Linked DNA regions of Rheinheimera salexigens. The protein of the gene in region 1 interacts with the protein of each later gene in a pairwise test. Links are inferred from orthologs where the notes say so. Each region holds a gene or a part of one and is shown in the gene's direction. Other genes may lie near its edges. The genes, in order: BI198_RS06490 and def.

Evidence for each region.
Region 2: the proteins of BI198_RS06490 (region 1) and def interact in binary tests that used the Escherichia coli proteins (3 or more experiments, as listed by UniProt). The link is inferred for Rheinheimera salexigens from one-to-one orthologs.

Annotation. Positions count from the first base shown.
Region 1 is NZ_MKEK01000001.1:1,410,103-1,413,210, forward strand. The notes cover bases 59-2,834. They hold BI198_RS06490 (aspartate-semialdehyde dehydrogenase), read left to right. Parts: upstream 59-824; coding sequence 825-1,844; downstream 1,845-2,834. Other genes in these bases: BI198_RS06485 (4-phosphoerythronate dehydrogenase), read left to right, coding at 59-809; BI198_RS06495 (FimV/HubP family polar landmark protein), read left to right, coding at 2,139-2,834. In the rest of the region: more of BI198_RS06485, read left to right, coding at 1-58; more of BI198_RS06495, read left to right, coding at 2,835-3,108.
Region 2 is NZ_MKEK01000001.1:193,444-196,567, forward strand. The notes cover bases 1-2,792. They hold def (peptide deformylase), read left to right. Parts: upstream 1-1,034; coding sequence 1,035-1,550; downstream 1,551-2,792. Other genes in these bases: BI198_RS16170 (hypothetical protein), read right to left, coding at 1-396; BI198_RS16175 (LysM peptidoglycan-binding domain-containing protein), read right to left, coding at 345-911; fmt (methionyl-tRNA formyltransferase), read left to right, coding at 1,563-2,534; rsmB (16S rRNA (cytosine(967)-C(5))-methyltransferase RsmB), read left to right, coding at 2,531-2,792. Outside these bases: more of rsmB, read left to right, coding at 2,793-3,124. UniProt on the Escherichia coli protein: Removes the formyl group from the N-terminal Met of newly synthesized proteins. Requires at least a dipeptide for an efficient rate of reaction. N-terminal L-methionine is a prerequisite for activity but the enzyme has broad specificity at other positions.

The DNA of each region.
Region 1 (3,108 bases):
CTCAGCGCTATCAGTGGCAATTGAGCGCTAAAACTATTGCTGTTGTTGGGGTTGGCAATATTGGCAGCCGATTAGCCAAGGCGTTAACGATATTGGGTGCTAAAGTGTTGCTGTGCGACCCGATAAGGCAGCAGCATGAGCCTGATTTTCCACATACTGATTTTTCTACTGTATGTCGAGAAGCGGATATTATTAGCTTTCATACCCCTTTACAGTCAGAAGGTGAGTTTGCCACTGAACATTTATTAAATGCACAGACCCTGGCACAGTTAAAGCCAGACTGCGCCATTATTAATGCTGCCCGAGGTGGTATTATTGATAATAAGGCATTGTTAGCCGAAGCTGAAAGCTTAGCGAAATTAGGCAAAAAACGGCCACTAGTGTTAGATGTTTGGGAGCATGAGCCAACTATTTTAATGCCATTATTGGCTTTTGCGGATATTGCTACGGCGCATATCGCTGGCCATAGCATTGAAGGTAAGGCTCGCGGCACCGAAATGCTTTATCAATCATTGTGTCAGCAGCTCAATATTGCGCCTAAATATCAGCTAAGCCAGTTTTTAGCCACTCCAGCAGTTGAAAAAGTGCAAATAAATCCAAATTTCGGGCTTCCAGATGTCCAAAGTTTAGCGAGACTGTTATATGATGTAGCGCGTGATGATGCTATTTTTCGTTATACGCTAAACAATAAAGGCTTTGATTGGATCCGCAAGACGTATCCAGCCCGGCGTGAATTTAGCTCGTTACAGCTTAGTGGTACTGCGGTGCCAAATTGGCTACTGCAATTAGGTTTTAGCCTGGAACAATAACAAAGAGGAACAGTCATGGCGTCGCAATTTAATGTTGCTGTTTTAGGTGCAACAGGGTTAGTAGGAAAACTCATTATTGAGTTATTAGAAGAGCGCGGTTTCCCAGTGGATACTTTATATCCGCTAGCCAGCAGTCGTTCAGCCGGCGGCACTATAACCTTTAAAGGTAAGATTATTAAGGTGCTAGATGCTGAGCATTTTGATTGGTCGCAAGCTCATATCGGTTTCTTTTCAGCAGGTGGCAGTGTTTCGGCTCACTTTGCACCAATCGCCGCTGAGGCTGGTTGTGTGGTGATTGATAACACCTCCCATTATCGCTATGAGCCTGATATTCCGTTAGTGGTGCCAGAAGTTAACCCGCAAGCGTTAGCTGATTATCGCAACCGCAATATTATTGCCAACCCTAATTGCTCGACTATCCAAATGTTAGTGGCGTTAAAGCCTATTTATGATGCGGTAGGTATTAGCCGAGTTAATGTGGCAACGTATCAATCTGTCAGTGGTGCGGGTCAAGAAGCGGTTGAAGCCTTAGCGCAAGAAACAGCCCAGCTAATGAATGGCCGGCCAATTGACAAAGAAGGTAAATTTGCGCGGCAAATTGCCTTTAACGTTATCCCGCAAATCGATGTGTTTATGGATAATGGCTACACTAAAGAAGAAATGAAAATGCATTGGGAGACGCAAAAAATATTTGCTGATGACCATATTGCCGTTAATGCAACAGCAGTACGAGTACCAGTTTTTTATGGTCATGCTGAAGCGGTGCATATTGAAACCCGTATGCCTATTAGTGTTGATGAAGTAAAAGCCTTATTAGCTAATAGTCCTGGTGTGGTGTTAGTGGAAAACAATGAAGAATTTCCCACTCAAGTGTGTTCTGGCACTGGCCAAGATCAAGTCTATGTTGGTCGAGTTCGCCAAGATTTATCGCATGAAAATGGCATTAACTTATGGGTAGTAGCAGACAACGTGCGCAAAGGTGCTGCGACTAACAGTATCCAAATTGCTGAATTGTTAATAAGTGAATATCTATAAATGATTGCATCAGAGCGATATTATTCGCTAAGCGAAGACAATTAATTGATATCTAAATTAGCTCCTGATGGGGCTAATTTTTTTTGCAGGTTTTAATTTGTGGCAGCTTTGTAGCAAGCTTGTTATCTTAATCCCAGTTTTACTATTATAAATATAGATTTTAATTCTGTTTTTTTTAATTAATGCAAAAAGTTGGAGCATAAATTGCTTGGCTTTTATCTGTTTAGGTTGTATTACAGTTATTTGCTCTATATTTAGGTATAGAAAGTTGCCAGAGTTGGCTAGGGGATATCAATGCCGGTGTTATTCGTTGTACTTTTTGCTCTGCTTGTCAATTTTTCGTCACCCTTGTTGGCGCAAGAAAATTCGTCATCGTTGCTGGCGCAAGAAAACTCTTTACCCTTGCTGGCGCAAGAAAATAATGTCCAGATCCGTGGCCCGCGTAGTACTGATACGTTAGCGCAGCAAACAACGATAGGCCCGCTACGTGCTAATGATACTTTATGGCGAGTTGCCGAGCGATTAAAACCCAGTGCTAATGTTAGTTTATATCAAGTTATGTATGCGCTGTATCAAAAAAATCCCGATGCGTTTTTAGATAATAATTTAAATCATTTAAAACCTAATGCGATATTAAATGTACCTACGCTGCGCGAAGTACAACAAGTCGATATTAATATTGCCAAACAAAAATCTGAGCAAGATGATAGGGCATGGAGCCAGCGGCAGCAAGCCGCTAAGGCCGCAACCGACGCCGCTAACATAGCGAAACAGCAACAGTCAGTAACGACTGCGCAAGCCCCCGCGCAATGGCAGCAAGAAATGCAACAAGTTGCCCAGCAGCAACGTAATGAACTAACTGAAATGCGTAACGAGTTTCATAACTCATTGCAGCAGGTACAAGGCTTAGTGGCTGAAAATCAGCAATTGAAAACCAGTTTAACCAGCATTGAAACAGAATTAGAGAACTTAAAAAATCAACTAAGCCAAGACAGCGAATTACAACAACAACTAAGTAGTTTATTAAGCCAACAGGCGGCATTGTTGCGGTCTAATGCCGAAATGGAAGCCAAAATTAATGATGGTTTTGATTGGCAACAAGCCCTTAAAAGCCCATTAGCCTGGGTGTTAGCGGCAAGTATTCCGGCCTTATTAGTGTTGTTTAGTGTGTTATTTATTATTAAACGTCGTGGCAAGCAAACTGAAGAGGCCGTAAATGCGGTGCAATTGGCTGATACACCTGATCCAAGTTATCAATCACCTT
Region 2 (3,124 bases), 1.2 Mb from region 1 along the record:
GGCATCAATCACTAGTGGAGAGTTGCGATAAATACCTAACATATGGCCAGGTGCTAAATCTTGTAACGCGCCGCGGTTTAGTACCACGATATCCCACTTAGAAAACTCGCGTAAGTCTGAAGTAGTATCAATAATTAAACCATCAATATCAAAGCTCGGTTTGGTCATAGTAAAAAAGGCGGGTAATGATTGACCTTCAAGCGCAGGCATCACTTTATCGCCTTGCTTAATTTCGCGTTTAACACTTAATACATTTAACGAAGCGGCTTCAGTTGGTGTATCTTCAGTGGCAGCACGACCGGTACGAAATGCCCGAGCGGTAGCGACTAGCTTAGTTTCATACCCTAAAATGGTGTCTGTTTCTGGATCAACATAAGCTTTACCTTTACGGTACACGCCGTAAGAGGCACCTGCATCAAGTACGCCTTTAACATAGATAATATGATTATTGACTGAGTTTTTACGTTAGCGTTTGAACCTAATATATAAGGAAGCGCGTCAATTCTCTCTTCAGATAATGCTTGTTCAAAGGTTAAATAAGGTCGGATCATACTTAGCGGTAAGGTACTAATAGCGCTATCACCCTTGAGGGTTTTACGGCTGGTGGGCGATAATCGTTTAACATTTTCATTGACGATTAAGCGCGGACGGCCTTGAGCGTCATAGGTTAGGGTTAACGTATCACCAGGATAAATAAGATGCGGGTTATCAATTTGTGGGTTCATTTGCCACAATTGCGGCCATAACCAAGGTTCGTTTAAATATAATGCTGAGATGTCCCACAAGGTATCGCCTTTTTTCACCACGTAGTTCTGTGGTGCATCATCACGTATTTTTAATACATCAGCTTGGGCTACAAAACAGCCACTAATTAGTATAAAAGTAAAAATTATTGCAATTTTTTTCAGCATGCCTGCATCCTTGAGCTCATTTTAGTTGTAATTATTGCACACTAAGCTGTTAATACAGCGGATTAATGGCTAAAATTAAAACATATCACAACCGTTGAAACAAAGCATATTTTTGTAGGTGCCATGGCAGTTTTAAATGTTTTACATTATCCAGACGAACGGCTGCGTACTATCGCTAAGCCTGTAACCGAAATCACTAGTGAAATCAAACAGCTAGTGCAAGATATGATCGATACTATGTATGATGAGAATGGTATCGGTTTAGCCGCAACTCAGGTCGATGCGCATCTGCGCATTGTCGTTATTGATATTTCTGAAGACAGAGATACCGCTATGGTTTTTATTAATCCAGAACTTAGCGCGTTAAATGGCGAAACTAGCTACGAAGAAGGCTGTTTATCTGTCCCGCAGAATTACGCTCTGGTTGACCGTGCCGAAACAGTTACCGTTAAGGCCCAAGGCTTGGATGGTAATTGGTTTACTATTGATGCCGATGGCTTACTGGCTATTTGTTTGCAGCATGAGCTGGATCATTTAGTGGGTAAGTTGTTTATTGATTATTTATCGCCATTAAAACGCGACCGCATTCGAAAAAAATTAGAAAAAGAAGCCAAAATGGCGCAGCGCCACGCGCTGTAATCAGGAAATACTGTGAGTCAATCTTTGCGAATTATTTTTGCCGGTACACCGGATTTTGCTGCGCGTCATTTACAAGCGCTTATCGCTAGCCAATATCAAGTGATCGCGGTTTACTCTCAGCCTGATCGCCCAGCAGGACGAGGCCAACAACTGCAACCTAGTGCCGTAAAGCAACTCGCTCTAAAACATCAGTTACCAGTGTACCAACCTAAATCTCTGAAAACGGCCGAAGCGCAAGCTGAATTAGCAGCATTAAATGCCGATATTATGATCGTCGTCGCTTATGGCTTAATTTTGCCACAAGCGGTGTTAGATGCGCCTAAATTTGGCTGTTTAAACGTTCACGGCTCTATATTGCCGCGCTGGCGTGGTGCTGCTCCTATTCAACGAGCTATTTGGGCTGGTGATACTGAAACTGGCGTAACCATTATGCAAATGGACGCCGGCTTAGATACTGGTGATATGCTGGCCATTCGTCGCTGTCCGATAAATGTCGCTGATACTAGTGCCTCTTTATACAACACTCTTGCCGAGCTAGGTCCAGTTGCGCTACTTGAAACCTTAAATAATTTAGCTGACCAACAGCAGCATGCTGTGGTGCAAAGCAACGATTTAGCCACCTATGCCAATAAATTACATAAAGACGAAGCCGAACTCGATTTTAGTAAAACCGCACAGCAGTTAGATCGAGAAATTCGCGCTTTTAATCCTTGGCCTGTAAGTTATATAACCTTAGCCCAAGGCACGGTTAAAGTGTGGCAAGCTACAAGCGAAGCACTTGAAGTTAATGCCGTACCTGGTGAAATACTGTCTGCCGATAAGCACGGTATTCGTATTGCTTGTCAGCACAGCGTACTGAATATTAGCCAACTGCAACCCCCTGGTAAAAAAGCCATGGCAGTTGCCGATTTTTTAAATGGCCGAGCTGATTGGTTAGTCCCAAGCATGATAATCGAGTCTACTAGTTCTGAGAAATCGTTATGAGTCAAAATGTGCGCGTACTCGCCGCCAAATGTTGTTTCGACATTATCGATAGTGGCCAATCTATGTCTGATGCCCTACCTCATGCTCAAGCACAATTAGATAACGATTTAGATAAAGCATTACTGCAAGAAATTTGTTTTGGTGTGATGCGCTATTTACCGCAATTAGAATCCGCAACCAGCCAGTTAATGGCCAAGCCTTTAGTTAAACAGCTAAGGCCGCTGCAGTTTTTGTTGTATGTAGGTATTTACCAACTTAAATTTATGCGTATACCTGATCACGCTGCCATTAGTGAAACGGTTGAGGCAGCCCGCTCTTTAAAAGGCCAGTCTTTAACTAAATTAATTAATGCGGTACTGCGTAATGTACAACGTCATCCGGGCATTTTTGATTTCGAAGATGCGCCCGACCCAGTGCAGTTTAACCATCCCGGTTGGATTATTAGCCAATTACAACAAGCTTATCCAGAGCAGTGGCAAGATATTTTGCTGGCGAATCAACAAAAAGCCCCGCTTTGGTTACGAGTTAATAGTAATAAAATTACAGCTGAGGATTATAGCGCAGCGTTAACCGCAGCAGATATAGAGCAT